DNA from 2 places in the Exiguobacterium sp. SH3S1 genome. Region 1 is predicted to be linked to the other one. Evidence: a T-box and tRNA genes for the amino acid it is inferred to sense, from the RefSeq annotation. Region 1 holds a T-box; the other holds one or more tRNA genes.
What was found. The T-box of region 1 lies ahead of serS (serine--tRNA ligase). A T-box ahead of a tRNA ligase gene usually reads a tRNA of that ligase, here a tRNA-Ser.
Positions count from the first base shown of each region.

Region 2: it has a tRNA-Ser gene. The T-box ahead of serS (serine--tRNA ligase) is inferred to sense a tRNA for this amino acid. The anticodon was not compared.

Region 1 is NZ_SJUW01000018.1:7,414-18,001, forward strand. Features, by position in the region: gene serS (serine--tRNA ligase) at 1-1,200, opposite strand, end outside; T-box leader at 1,253-1,460, opposite strand; gene EVJ26_RS13610 (D-alanyl-D-alanine carboxypeptidase family protein) at 1,479-2,723, opposite strand; gene pdxT (pyridoxal 5'-phosphate synthase glutaminase subunit PdxT) at 2,799-3,377, opposite strand; gene pdxS (pyridoxal 5'-phosphate synthase lyase subunit PdxS) at 3,379-4,269, opposite strand; gene pdxR (MocR-like pyridoxine biosynthesis transcription factor PdxR) at 4,557-5,975, shown strand; gene EVJ26_RS13630 (class A sortase) at 5,956-6,606, shown strand; gene EVJ26_RS13635 (alpha-amylase family glycosyl hydrolase) at 6,757-10,188, shown strand; gene guaB (IMP dehydrogenase) at 10,235-10,588, opposite strand, start outside.
Region 2 is NZ_SJUW01000006.1:206,718-211,427, reverse strand. Features, by position in the region: partial or broken rRNA gene EVJ26_RS09065 (16S ribosomal RNA) at 1-85, opposite strand, end outside; tRNA gene EVJ26_RS09060 (tRNA-Ile) at 186-262, opposite strand; tRNA gene EVJ26_RS09055 (tRNA-Arg) at 273-349, opposite strand; tRNA gene EVJ26_RS09050 (tRNA-Leu) at 351-438, opposite strand; tRNA gene EVJ26_RS09045 (tRNA-Lys) at 469-544, opposite strand; tRNA gene EVJ26_RS09040 (tRNA-Gln) at 554-625, opposite strand; tRNA gene EVJ26_RS09035 (tRNA-Asp) at 633-708, opposite strand; tRNA gene EVJ26_RS09030 (tRNA-Val) at 732-807, opposite strand; tRNA gene EVJ26_RS09025 (tRNA-Glu) at 813-887, opposite strand; tRNA gene EVJ26_RS09020 (tRNA-Ser) at 920-1,011, opposite strand; tRNA gene EVJ26_RS09015 (tRNA-Asn) at 1,021-1,095, opposite strand; gene EVJ26_RS09010 (Tex family protein) at 1,316-3,454, opposite strand; gene sigB (RNA polymerase sigma factor SigB) at 3,521-4,321, opposite strand; gene rsbW (anti-sigma B factor RsbW) at 4,287-4,710, opposite strand, start outside.

The sequences.
Region 1 (10,588 bases):
GAAGTTCTCTAAAATGGCGGCGACGGTCCGACCGACGGCAAGCCCTGAACCGTTGAGTGTATGCACGAACTCCGGTTTGGCATTCACATCACGACGGAAGCGGATCCCGGCACGACGCGCTTGGAAGTCCTCGAAGTTTGAGCAAGATGAGATCTCGCGATATACACCTTGAGCCGGCATCCATACTTCAATATCGTACTTCTTCGCTGCGGTGAAACCGAGGTCGGCTGTACACATGCTGAGTACTTGATATGGAAGACCGAGGCGTTTCAACACTTCTTCCGCGTGTCCTGTCAACAACTCGAGTTGCTCGTAAGACTCTTCTGGTTTGACGAAGCGGACGAGCTCGACTTTGTTGAACTGGTGCTGACGGATGAGACCGCGTGTGTCACGACCGGCAGATCCCGCTTCTGAACGGAAGCAAGCGCTGTAAGCTGTATACGTGATCGGCAAGTTCGCTTCAGCGATAATCTCATCGCGGTGCATGTTCGTCACCGGTACTTCCGCTGTCGGGACGAGGAAGTAATTCGTGTCGGCCACTTTGAACGCATCTTCTTCAAATTTAGGCAACTGACCCGTCCCTGTCATCGCGTCACGGTTAACCATGTACGGTGGGAGCACTTCAGAATAGCCGTGCTCATCGGCATGCATATCCATCATGAAGTTGATCAACGCCCGTTCTAAGCGAGCACCTAATCCTTTATAGAAGACGAAACGGCTTCCCGTCACTTTACCGGCGCGTTCGACGTCGACAATTTTCAAGTCTTCCATCACGTCCCAATGCTGTTTCATCTCAAAATCGAACTCGGGCTTCGTTCCGACTTCGCGGATCGTGACGTTGTCGTCTTCTGTTTCACCGATCGGCGTTGATTCATGCGGGATGTTCGGGATGCTGAGGAGAATCATGTTTAACTCGGCTTCCACTTCACGTAATTCCTCGTCGAGCAACTTGATCTCATCACCAAGGCGGCGTGTTTCAAGGATCGGTGCTTCCGCGTCTTGCTTGTTGCGCTTGAGCTCAGCGATTTGTTTCGTCGCTTCATTTCGTTTTGCTTTCTTCACATCGACCTCGTTGATGAGGTCCCGGCGTTTCTCTTCTAACTCCGGGAAACGGTCGAGCGCACTCAAGTCTTCACCGCGTTGGGCGAGCTTGGTTTTAATCCCTTCAAAATCTTGACGTAATCGTTTGATGTCTAACATAACTAGTTCCTCCTTTTTTGCATAAAAAAGGTGGCACGCCCCTTTCCCGTAGGAAAGGGACGAACCACCTTGGATCCGCGTTGCCACCCTCGTTGCCTAAAACTAGGCCACTCGATGCACGTAACGTGTGCGTGACGTGACTTGTTTCCAAGTCAATGCTCCGAGGCCGATTCAGTTACGTCGTCCCACTAGTTTGCACCAACCACTAGCTCTCTGTAAGTAGATGACTGTAACGTACTTTTCCTCATCGTTGCATCTGTCATTGAATTAATCTTACTTTACAACATCTCGACTCTATCGACAAGACTCAGTTTTCCTAGGACGAGTCGAACCTCCTCTAAAAAGTCTGCGAAGGCCCGGCTCATCCGAGTCAAAAATGAAGCGGTCTCGACTGATTCGGCAGTCACAAGTGTTCCTGTCGGCGGACTCTCGCCGTCAAGATAGCGGACGCTCTCTGAAGGTTCAATCGTGACCGTCCCGACTTGTTGATCGACTGCGACCGGTGCTTTCGTGTCCGGAAGGTCATAGACTGGTTCAGGGACGGCTTGTCCTTTCTCGACGAGCACTTCGAACGCCGCTGTCGTCCGCGCAGCTACCGTTTCAACTTCTCCCTCGGCGACGAATACATTCTCCGGCACGATTTCTCCGGTCCGTAAAATCGGTGTCATGACAAAGTCGCGATAAGCGAACTCATGAAGTGCTTTCGTCGCCTCATAGCGCCCGTTGTCCGTCTCGGCCCCAAGGACGACGGAGAGTACGGTCCGACCATCTCGTGTCGATACGCCGATGAAGCAATAACCGGCGTCATCCGTCGTGCCCGTCTTAAAACCGAGCATCCCTGGATACGCCAAATCGCGGCCTGAAAGCATCCGATTCGTCGCTTCGAATCTGACGCCGTCAATGTCGACATACGCTCGCTTCGTCACGTCGAGCACATCCGGAAATTTCGTCAAGTAGGCGAGCGCCAGCCTCATCAAATCATTCGCCGACGTCAAGTTTTCTCCTGGACGACCTGCTGATACAGAATCTAGTCCCGAGACGTTCGCGAACGTCGTCTGGGTCATGCCGAGCTCGGTTGCCCGCTCGTTCATCTGTTGAACGAACGCTTCTTCCGACCCTGCCACCGCCTCGGACAGTGTCACCGCGGCCTCGTTCGCCGAGCGGATGAGCGCCACGTCATATAGTTCCTTGACTGTATACGGTTTATTGACGAGCGGGATGCGGGCGAGCCCTGGTTTACGCGTCAAGGCCAATGCCGCTTCACTCGGCGTCACTTCTTCGTTCCAACTCAGTTCTCCTGACTCGACTGCCTCCCGAACGAGGAAAGTGGTCATCAGCTTTGTGATCGACGCCGGTGGGAGCATCGCATCTTCATCTTTCGAAAAAAGAACCTGCCCGGTCGTCATATCGACGAGCATCGCACCGCTCGCTTCGACTTTAGGCGCTGCTGAAGCGTTCATCGGAAAAACAATAGTTATAAGGACAGCGCATATGAGCACCGATACAATCCATTTATCTTTCACAGTCTTGCCCCTTTCTGTACGTGTCTCGTTACAGTGTAGCAGAAAAAGACCCCCTAGTTACAGGGAGTCTTCGACTCATGCGAGTTGATGCTTCGTCGCCTTGACGATTTCTAAGAAGTAGCGGTGCATCGACAAGTCATCCGTCAGTTCTGGATGGAACGAACAGGCAACATATTTGTCGTAGCGCACTGCAACGATTGCTTCTTCGACCTCGGCGAGGACTTCGACGTTAGCGTCAACCGCTGCTACTTGCGGGGCCCGGATGAACACTGCTTCAACCGCGTCATCGATTCCTTTGACCGGTAAATCGACCTCGAAACTGTCGACTTGACGTCCGAACGCGTTGCGCTTGACGGTCATCGGGATTTTGCGAAGGTGGGCATCATACCCTTCCACTTCGGTCGCGAGTAAAATCAGTCCGGCACATGTGCCGAACATCGGCAACGATGTGTTCGCACGAAGCGGTTCGAGCAGGTCATAGCGGTCGAGCAGACGACGCATCGCCGTGCTCTCCCCGCCTGGCAAGACGAGTCCGTCGATGCGGTCCAAGTCATCGACCGAACGGACGACGAGCGTATCTGCACCGAGCGCCTCGAGCATGCGGACGTGTTCACGAATCGCACCTTGCATTCCGAGTACACCGATCGTCGTCATCTTACCAACCTCGCGGCGCCATGAGCTCTTCTGGTTTGAGCGTGCGGACGTCGAGTCCTTTCATCGCTTCGCCAAGACCTTTTGACAAGTGAGCGATTCGCTCGTAGTCGTCATGGTATGTCGTCGCTTCAACGATGGCACGGGCAAATTTCTCTGGGTTCTCTGCTTTGAAGATACCTGATCCGACGAAGACGCCGTCCGCACCGAGGTGCATCATGAGTGCCGCGTCTGCCGGCGTCGCGATACCACCTGCTGCGAAGTTGACGACCGGAAGACGGCCCGCTTCACGAATTTGCATGAGCACTTCGAACGGGGCACCAAGGTCGCGCGCTTCTGTCATCACTTCATCGATGCTCATTGAAAGCAAGCGTTTCACTTGTGCTTGGACAGTACGCATGTGACGAACCGCTTCGACGATGTTTCCTGTCCCTGGCTCACCTTTTGTCCGGATCATCGCTGCACCTTCACCGATGCGGCGTGAAGCTTCTCCGAGGTCACGCGCTCCGCAGACGAACGGCGCATTGTAATCACGCTTGTAAAGATGGAACTCTTCATCGGCCGGTGTCAACACTTCGCTCTCATCGATGAAATCGACCCCCATCGATTCAAGGACACGGGCTTCGGCGATATGTCCGATGCGGCATTTCGCCATGACCGGTACAGATACCGCTCCCATGACATCTTCGATGATGGTCGGGTCTGCCATCCGGGCGACGCCACCCATTTTACGAATGTCTGATGGTACGCGCTCGAGCGCCATGACTGCCACGGCTCCTGCTGCTTCAGCAATCTTCGCCTGTTCAGCGTTGATGACGTCCATGATGACGCCACCTTTTTGCATTTCGGCCATTCCACGTTTGACTTTATCTGTCCCTACTTGTCTCTTTTCCATATAAATCGCCTCCATTAAGCTAGTCTACTTGCAAGTATAGATTGATTTGACTATATTGAAAGTGCCAGTTTTATATTTTTTAAAGTGGTCAGTTTTAAGAGAAGGGTTCATGCTCGTTTCCTCGAATCTTATTACGTATAAGGGAGGAATGTTTTATGGACCAATGGAACCCGCGAGATCAAGCGGAAAACCGTTCCTTTTACGGGAAGCCTGGACTGATTTCGTTCATTCTCGTCATCGGATTCGTGCTCTATGTTTTCTTCGGCTGACAGAAGAAAGGACAACTTATGGATATGCTCACATTCTCGCTCGAGCCCGAATCGAGCACCCCGCTTTATGAACAGCTCTATTTACACATCCGGCAAGCGATCGTCAATGACACGCTCATGACCGGGACGAAACTGCCGTCAAAACGGAAGCTCGGCCAATTTTTGGACGTTTCGCAAACGACGGTCGAGCTCGCTTACGCCCAGCTGCTTGCTGAAGGATATATCGAGTCGCTGCCACGGAAAGGGTTTTACGTCTTGCCGCAAGAAGAGCTGTACGTCAGGCGTGGCACCAGCACGATCGAACCGCTTCCGACGAAAAAAACATACACGTTCGACTTATACCCGAGTCAGATCGATACGACCGCATTCCCGTTCGAACGTTGGCGCCGTCACTTGAAACAAGTCGTCGCCGAGGAGAATCATGAACTGCTCGCACTCGGGTCGGTGCAAGGCGATCTCGTGCTCCGCCAAGAAATCGCCACGTACTTGTATCACTCCCGTGGCGTTCATTGTTCGCCCGAGCAGATCATCGTCGGTTCTGGGACCGAGCAATTGTTGCCTCAACTGCTCGACTTGCTCACCGACGCGACGACGTTCGGGATTGAAGACCCGGGCTATCCGCTCACGCGACAGCTGTTCGAACACCAAAATCGAAGCTACGTCCCGCTCCCGGTCGACGACAGCGGGGTCCTTGTCGACCGACTCGAGGCAGAGGCAATCGATGCGGTTTATGTGACCCCGGCCCATCAGTTCCCGACCGGTACGATCCTGTCCGTCAGCCGTCGCCAGCGCCTCCTCAACTGGGCGTCCGAGCGGCAAACGTACATCATTGAAGATGATTACGATAGCGAGTTTCGTTACAGCGGCAAACCGATTCCTTCGTTGCAAAGCATGGACCAAAACGAACGTGTCGTTTATTTGAGCACGTTTTCGAAGTCGCTCATGCCTTCGCTCCGCATCGGTTACATGGTGCTTCCGCCCCCACTGTTAAACCGCTATCGGGAACGGTATCGCCATTTCACCTGCAGTGTGCCGCGTTTCGAGCAACATACGCTAACCGAGTTTATGGCGAGCGGCGATTTCGAGAAACATTTGAACCGGATGCGTAAAACGTACCGCCGCAAACTTGAGACCGTGATCACTGCGTTCAAACCATACGAGCCGCTCGTCACAATCACTGGCGCCAGCGCTGGTCTCCACATCGTCCTCTCGGTCGATACAGCACAAACTAGCGAGCAATTGAAGCAACTCGCTGAACAGTCAGGCATTCGTATCAAGGCGATGGCCGACTATCGTATCAATTCACGCGACACGAGACCGCAACTGCTGTTTGGTTTCGCCGCCCTGCCTGAAGCGACGTTACACGCGGCGATTGACCAGTTGATGGTCTGTTGGAATATCGGGAAGGGAGGGCCATATGGGAAAACCTCGCGATGAAACAATGATCAGACGCTCACGCTACGTCATCGGCATCGTCTGTTTGTTGATCGGTAGCCTCTTTTTGACCGAGTCATGGTGGAAAGACCGTGTCGCCACCTCGAACAGCAAACGTGTGACTGAAGCGATTCAACTCCAACAGCCGGATCGGGGCGAATTCGACTTCGAAACGGTCGAACCGTTATCGTGGGACGACTTGTTAAATGTGCGCAATCGATTTCATGATTTGCCGACAATCGGCATGATTACGATTCCAGATATCGATTTAGAATTACCAATTTTGTACGGTCTCGACAATGAGAATTTGGCAGTCGGGGCTGGGACGATGCGCGCTTCCCAACAGATGGGGAGTGGGAATTACGCACTAGCCGGTCATTACACCCAAAGTCCGACAGCCTTGTTCGGACCGCTCCATACGATCAAAACGGGAACGATGATTTACGTGACCGATTTGACGAACACGTATCAATACCGGACGGAGGCACTCGAGACCGTTCCCCCGACACGGATCGATGTGCTTGACGATACGACAGATGCGACCATTACCTTGATCACGTGCACGTTCGATGCGACGGAACGATTAATCGTCAAGGGAGAGCTCGTGCAGACAACACCTTATATCTCTAACTGAGCGTCCTTCCACACGAAGGACGTTTTATTGTTTTTCAAAAAACATATTGTGAGCGCTTACATAATCGGCTAAACTATTTCTGGAACCGTTTGCACAAAATTGACAATCCGTTGCCCTGTAGACGACCTATTTTACGAAAGAGGTGCTCTCATGAAGAAGAACAATACGGCACGACGTACGACGACATTACTCTTATCTTCTGTCCTGCTCATTCAAGCCGGTGTCCCGGTGAACGTCTTGGCCGAACCGACGACGGTGGCAGTCGATGGGAATAAAACCGATTGGACAGACGTCTCGGCGCTGGCGTCATCGGCAGATGTTGGTTGGCAAGGCTTCGATCTCGGCAATCTTTATCTTCAAAATGACAAAACGAACCTGTACTTCTATGTCGATGCGTTCAACATCCCGAACTGGGGCGACAACGGCCAATACATAAACATCGCCCTCCAAGTGAACGATGAAGATTCTGGCGTCGCCACGAACCCGCTCGGTTACCCGTTCAACTTTAGTCAAACAGACAAAAAACCGCAGTATCACATTTTACTTCGTGTCGATGGGGACAAGTCTGTCAAAGAAGCCGCGCTCTATGAATCTGGGAAGACGACCCCGCTCGCGAACTTGGCAAACTTGAACGGTGCTTCGTTCGCCCTCGACCGGACGACAGGATTCGAAGGAAAAATCCCGTTGTCGCTGCTCGGTTTGAAAAATGACGACACGGTTCGTGCTCTCACCGTCCTCAGCGGAAACAATGCCGGTGAACACGGTGCGTTCGATACGATTCCGAGCAACGAATCTAACAAACTAGCCGACAGCTGGAACGTCTCGGCCAACCCGTCGACTCAATCTGTGTACAGCCCGGCCTATACGCTCAGCGGCGTCGAGACGGTGATGCAGCTTGAAGTAACGAATGTCGACCCAGCGAATCAGTCTGAAGCTGCCGACGTATCTGCTCCCATCACCTGGACGTTCAATGAACCGGTGACGTTAGACGCCTCAAATGTCAGCTTGATGAGCGGAGAGACGGCTGTCCCGTTCACTGCTGAAGCAAACGGTTCGATCGTGACTGTCACGCCGACGAGCAAACTCGGACTCGGTCAGACGTACACGGCCACATTGCCAGCCGGAGCCGTCAAAGGTAACTTATCGACCACGACGCTACCCGCGCTGACGACTTCGTTCAAGACCGTCACGGAGCTGGCTGATCCATGGAAGACGCAGCGATACATCGAAATGCTGTACGTCCGTGCCGATCAAGACTATACCGATTGGAACTTGTGGACGTGGAGCACCGGTGTCAAAGATGGACAAGTGGATCCCTACAAAATTACGGAAGACGGCGCCATTTTCCGAATTCCAGTCGGGAAAGATGCGACGAACGTCGGATTTGTCATCCGTAAAGGAACCGATTGGGCGGTCAAGGACGCTTACGGTGAAGACCGTTACGTGAAACTCGGAAACGATCGTGTCACGAAAGTCGTCGTCGCGAGCGGCCAAGGCGTCTTCCATCAAGTACCAACCATTCAAGGACCGGTGTTCGAGGACGGGACCGTCACGTTCTTCTATCGGGACAAAGACTTGTACGAGGCAGGACAGCTCGATCAACTCGACCGTGTCGCCTTAAACGTAAATGGCGTGACCTATCCGATGACGTATGAGGACAAGAACGAATGGTACCGTCATACCGTCCGTCTTCCGGAAGGGACGCATGACTATACGTTCCTCGTCACGAAAGACGGCGTCACGACCGAAGTGACGGATACCTATTTTGAAGCGTCAACCGTCGAATACCGTCGTCCGGCCGTCAAACTCACGTCTTCGATCGCACCGAAAGCGATCAGTTCGCGGGAGAATGCCGTCGTTCACGTCAAACCGACGTTACCAGAAGGCGTGACGCTTCGCGAACTCTATATCGATGCCCGCCCGCTTGGTGGACCGGCTAAACTTTCAATCGATCCGGCGCTCAATAAACAGACGATCGCGGTCAAAGATACGGTCAAGCCAGGCAACAAAACGTTGACGATCACGGCCGTGGATCAATATGGCAACGTCCATAAAACGACGGCTTCCGTAAACGTCCGACCGGTCACGATGAAAGACAAGCAAGCGTTTGACTGGGACGAAGCCCGGATCTACTTCATGTTGACGGACCGTTTCCACGATGGCGACAAGACGAACAATAATCCGAACGGTGAATATTATGACCAAGATCATCTCGAGTCGTATCACGGCGGCGATTTCGCCGGGATCACAAAAAAACTCGACTATCTCGACAAGCTCGGGATCAACACGATTTGGATCACCCCGATCGTCGATAATATCGATTGGGATCTCCGCTACGGTAAAGATGGCTCTCAATACGGCTATCACGGTTACTGGGCCAAAAACTTCGAGAAACTTGATGAACATCTCGGAGACATGCAGGCGTTCCATCGCCTGATCGATGCGGCCCACGCACGCGGCATCAAGATCATGGTCGACGTCGTCTTGAACCACCCAGGCTACGGAATGGAACCAGGCGCCGACAGCACAGGGGCGACGAATTTCCCTACGAACAAGGAACGTGATGCCTTTAAAGGCATGATTCGGGACACGCCTGTCGACGGGAACGATTTGAAAATGTCGCTCTCCGGCCTTCCTGACTTTAAGACAGAGGAAGCTGCCGTCCGTGAACAACTCGTCAAATGGCAGACTGACTGGATCAAGCGTTCGAAGACGAAACAAGGAAACACGATTGATTACTTCCGTGTCGATACGGTCAAGCATGTGGATGCGACGACGTGGAAATCGTTTAAGAATGAACTGACCGCGCTCAAGCCAGACTTTAAAATGATTGGTGAGCATTACGGGGCGAGTGTGAACAACACAGGCGGCTATCTCCGGAGCGGCCAGATGGATTCGTTGCTTGATTTCGACTTCAAGTACCAAGCGGAAAATTTCATCAACGGGAACATTGATGGGGTCGAGAGCGCTCTTCAATACCGGAATACCCAACTCTCGAACGAAGCGACACTCGGCCAGTTCCTCAGCAGCCACGATGAAGATGGCTTCCTCATCTCTCGTGCTCGCGGCGATGAAGGTAAGCATATGGTCGCAGCCTCGCTCCAAATGACGGCGAAAGGGCAACCGGTCATCTACTATGGAGAAGAGATCGGTCAATCTGGGAAACATGCCTTAGACATGGACAAAGGCGAGTTTAACGAAAACCGTTACGACTTTGACTGGAAACGGGTGAACGGTGAAGGCAAAGACATGCACGCCCACTATCAAAAGTTGCTCAACATTCGGGCGGACTATTCAAAAGTCTTCAGCAAAGGAACACGTTCGGTCGTTGCCGGCGGTTCGAACACCGGTTATTCGATTTTTGAACGGGCTTACGGCAAAGAGTCTATTCTCATTGGATTGAACACGAAAGAGTCGGCTCAAACAGCGACGTTCGAAACAAAGCACAAACAGAACACAGTGCTCGTCGACCGCTATAGCGGACGGACGTACGTCGTCAAGCGCGATGGCAAGGTGACCGTGAACTTACCAGCGCAAGATCAAGGCGGTACGGTCATCCTCGTCTCTAAAGCTAAAAAATGATCAGCAAAAAGCCGTTGTCCCTTTTCAGGAGACAACGGCTTATTTGTTAACGTGAATAGTTTGGTGCTTCTTTTGTGATGTGCACATCGTGTGGGTGGCTTTCTTGCAGGCCGGCTCCAGTCATTCGAATGAACTGCGTATCTTCTCGCAATGCTCGAATGTCGGCAGCGCCGCAATAGCCCATTCCCGAACGGAGGCCACCAATGAGTTGATACACCGTATCGGCCAGCTCGCCTCGGTAAGCAACGCGTCCTTCAATGCCTTCTGGGACGAATTTTTTATCCGCTTCTTGGAAGTAACGGTCTTGACTGCCTCGCTTCATCGAAGCTTCCGACCCCATACCGCGATACGTCTTAAACTGACGACCTTGATAGATCTCCATCTCGCCTGGGCTCTCTTT
Region 2 (4,710 bases), on a different contig from region 1:
GTTCCGTCGATTTCCTGCGCTCGACTTGCATGTATTAGGCACGCCGCCAGCGTTCGTCCTGAGCCAGGATCAAACTCTCCAAAGAATTTGATATAGCTCTTGAAAATGACGAAGCTTGCGCTTCAATCAAAACTTGTAAAACTTTTTTGCCTCATCGTTCAGTTTTCAAAGTTCGTCAGTTAAGATGGTGGGCCTAAGTGGACTCGAACCACCGACCTCACGCTTATCAGGCGTGCGCTCTAACCGGCTGAGCTATAGGCCCATAATAAAAATGGTGCACCCTGAGAGATTCGAACTCCCGGCCTTTAGATTCGTAGTCTAACGCTCTATCCAGCTGAGCTAAGGGTGCATGGTGCGGTCGAGAGGACTTGAACCTCCACGGTGTTAACCACCACTAGGCCCTCAACCTAGCGCGTCTACCGATTCCGCCACGACCGCAGCGTAATTAAATGTTACGAGGAATAAAAATGGTGAGCCATGCAGGGCTCGAACCTGCGACCCTCTGATTAAAAGTCAGATGCTCTACCAACTGAGCTAATGGCTCAAATATAAGCTGGGCTGGAAGGGATCGAACCTTCGCATGTTGGAATCAAAATCCAATGCCTTACCACTTGGCTACAGCCCAACGTAAATGGCGGTCTTGACGGGATTTGAACCCGCGATCTCCTGCGTGACAGGCAGGCATGTTAACCCCTACACCACAAGACCAGTATACGCGCTTAAATTTGAAATGGTGGAGGATGACGGGATCGAACCGCCGACCCCCTGCTTGTAAGGCAGGTGCTCTCCCAGCTGAGCTAATCCTCCATATATGGTGACCCGTACGGGATTCGAACCCGTGTTACCGCCGTGAAAGGGCGGTGTCTTAACCGCTTGACCAACGGGCCATTTGTTTAACTGGTGTTTTCTAAAAAGTAAGTGGCGGAGACGGAGGGATTCGAACCCTCGCACCGGTTTCCCAGCCTACTCCCTTAGCAGGGGAGCCCCTTATAGCCGCTTGGGTACGTCTCCAAAATAAAATGGCTCCGCAAGTAGGATTTGAACCTACGACCTACCGGTTAACAGCCGGTTGCTCTACCACTGAGCTATTGCGGAACGTTGCTTGAATCTTTCAAAGTAACGATTTAAATTGTAACCGCAAACCCGAAACGTGTCAATCACTTTTTTAGAAAAGCTTTAAATTTTCATGCCGCGCTCTTAGCGACCTCTATAAGATATCACGGTCAAAAACGACCGTCAACACTTTTCAACAAAAAAAGTTGAGCAAAATGAAACCACTTTGCTCAACTCCGACTTTCTTCTTACTAATATAGATTTATTGTTTTTTAGGCTCTAGCATCGTCAGGCTGATCCGACCCCGGTTGGCATCGACTTGCTCGATCCAGACGGTGACGATGTCCCCGACCGCGACGACGTCGAGCGGATGTTTGACGTAGCGGTTCGACAACTTCGAGATGTGGACGAGCCCGTCTTGCTTGACCCCGATATCGACGAACGCCCCAAAGTCGATGACGTTGCGGACAGTCCCTTGGAACTCCATCCCGACCTGCAAGTCTTCTAAGTTCATGACGTCCGTCCGTAAGAGCGGTTTTTGAATATCCTCACGTGGATCACGGCCCGGCTTGGCGAGTGACTTCAAGATGTCTTCGACCGTCGGCAGTCCCGCCTCAAGCGTTTCGCTGAGCACTCGGGCATCGACCGATTTCAACCGATCTCGCAACCCGGCCGTGCCGACCGCTGCTTTCGAGACACCGAGTTCCTTCAATAGAGATAACGTCAACTTGTAACTCTCTGGGTGGATCTCGGTTTGGTCGAGCACGTCGCTCCCGTTCGTGATACGAAGAAAGCCAGCTGCTTGCTCATACGCCTTCGCCCCAAGCCGCGGCACTTTCTTGATTTCTTTGCGGGTATTGAAGCGCCCGAACTCATCACGATACGCGACGATATTTTTTGCCGTCGTCTTATTGAGGCCCGATACGTACGTGAGCAACGACTCGGAAGCCCGGTTCACATCGACACCGACCATGTTGACGACGCTCTCGACGACGAACTCGAGTGAGCCTTTCAATTTGTTTTGACTGACATCGTGCTGGTACTGTCCGACCCCGACCGATTGCGGGTCGACTTTCACCAGCTCGGCCATCGCATCTTGGATCCGGCGGGCGATCGATACAGCCGAACGTTCTTCGACTTTCAACTCCGGGAACTCAGATCGCGCAATCTCGGAAGCCGAGTATATGCTGGCCCCGGCTTCATTGACGATTGCGTACGCGATCTCACGCTCGGCCGTCTTCAGCCAGTTCGAGACAAATTGCTCGGTCTCACGCGAAGCGGTCCCGTTGCCGATGACGATGACGGAGATCGGATAGCGTTTTACGAGAGATGAGAGCACTTTTTCTGAACCGGCCACGTCATGCTTCGGCGCCGTAGGATAGAACACGCCGACTTCTTCGACTTTCCCGGTCTCGTTGACGACGGCCCACTTACAGCCGGTCCGATAGGCCGGGTCGATGCCGAGCACGACGACTTCACGGAGCGGCGGCTGCATATAGAGCTGCTTCAAGTTCTTCGCAAAGACGTCAATCGCTTGTTCTTCAGCCGTCTCGGTCAACGAACTGCGGATTTCGCGTTCGATGGCCGGGAAGACCGATTTCTTGAACGCGTCCTTTATAGCGAGCGTCACAACATCCCGTTTCTCGGTCGGAAGACGATCGAACTTACTGAGTGCTCGTTTCAAGAACAACGTCTCATCAAAGACGAGCTTCACTTGGAGCACGTCGGTCCGCTCGCCCCGGTTCAACGCGAGAATGCGGTGCGGCACGATGCCGACTACTTTCTCCTCGTAGTCGTAATACTGGGCGAACACTTCTTTCTCATCTTCTGCCGCCTTTTTCTTTTGGGACCGGAGGAGCGCCTCGTTCCGCACTTTCGTCCGCAGCGTCTGGCGGAGCGTTGCCTCTTCCCCCCACTCTTCCCCGATGATTGCTTGCACGAACGGAAGCGCCTCTTCTAGCGCCAGTTCACCCGTGAGTCCCTCTGCTTGTTGTACCGAATAAGCAGATGCTTCCCGGAACCAGTCAGCGAGCGGCTGTAGCCCTTTCTCTCGTCCTTGCTCGGCTTTCGTTCGGCGCTTCGGACGATACGGCAAGTAAATGTCCTCGACTTGTTGGAGACTCGTCGCGACCTCGATGGCCCGTGTCAGTTCCGGCGTCGCCTTCTCGAGTTCTTCGAGTTTTGCGAGGACGTCCGTTTTCCGTTTTTGGAGACTCTCTTCATATTGGAGCGAGTCGAGGATCGCTTTGATCTCGACTTCGTCCAAATTCCCCGTCATCTCTTTTCGATAGCGGGCCATGAACGGGATCGTCGCTCCGTCCGACGCAAGTTGTTGTACCGTCTCGATTTGACTCGTCTTCAGCTTCAATTCGTTCGCAATCTTCGTAATCAATCGAATCACTTCCTTTTCTCTTCTCTATTGAAGTGTAGCAAACTCTGTAGAAGACGACAAAAAAACGATGACCGTTTAGTCATCGTTTGAGAATACTTCGTTGAGCGGGACTTTGATGGCCTCACGCAATTTCTCGAGCGCGCGTCGTTGTAGACGTGACACGTGCATCTGGGAAATACCGAGGAGTTCGCCCGTCTCTTTTTGACTCATGTTTTTATAGTAAGCACATTCTAAAATCGCTTGTTCCCGCTCGTTCAAGACGCTGAACGCCTTTTCGAGAATGAGGCGCTGGTCGACTGACTCATACCCACGCTCTTGGCTGCCGACGAGGTCGAGCAGTGTGACCGTGCTGCCTTCATTGTCCGCTTCGATTGAACTGTCGACCGAGAGCGCTTGATAGCTCTTGCCCATCTCGAGCGTTTCGAGAATTTCTTCATCGGAAACGCCAAGGTATTCGGCGATCTCATCGATGCGCGGTGACCGTTGCAGTTCTGTCGTCAGCTCTTCGACCGTCTTCTTGATTTTCGGTCCAAGCTCCTTGATCCGACGCGGCACGTGAACGCTCCACGTCTTGTCACGGATGAAACGCTTGATTTCACCGATGATCGTTGGAACGGCGAATGATTCGAAGCTGCGTCCGAACTCCGGGTCGAAACGGCGAAGTGCGGCGAGCAACCCGATCATCCCGACTTGCACGAGGTCATCATGGATGGCCCGGCCACGCGAGAATTTTCGAGCGAGCGCTTCAACAAGGTCTGAGTATCGGTTGATGAGGAGCATCTGGACTTCTTCGTTTTGATCGTCCTGTTGATAGCGCTCAATCCACTCTAATACTTCATCATCACTGTGATGGCGTTGTTGAGATTTTGCTGGCACTCTGATCCACCTCGTCCCTGTTAAGGAGTTTCGTCATCGTCACTTTGACACCGTTGTCCTTGTTGATCGAGACGTTATCCATTAACGCTTCAATGAGGAAAAGACCGAGTCCCCCTTCGTGAAGCGATTCGATTTCCGCCGTCTCCTCGACCGGAGCCGCTTGGCGTTTCACGTCGTCTGCGAACGTCTTGCCCGAGTCTTCGATCGTCATCTCGAGGCGGTCGTCGTGGACACCGCACGTGAGCTTCACTTCACCCTTTTGGTCTTCATAAGCGTGCTGAACAGCATTGCCACACGCTTCCGAGACCGCAATTTTAATATCCTCGATCTCGTCGTACGTATATCCCATACGGTTAGCGATTCCTGAGACGACTAAACGGACCACGCCG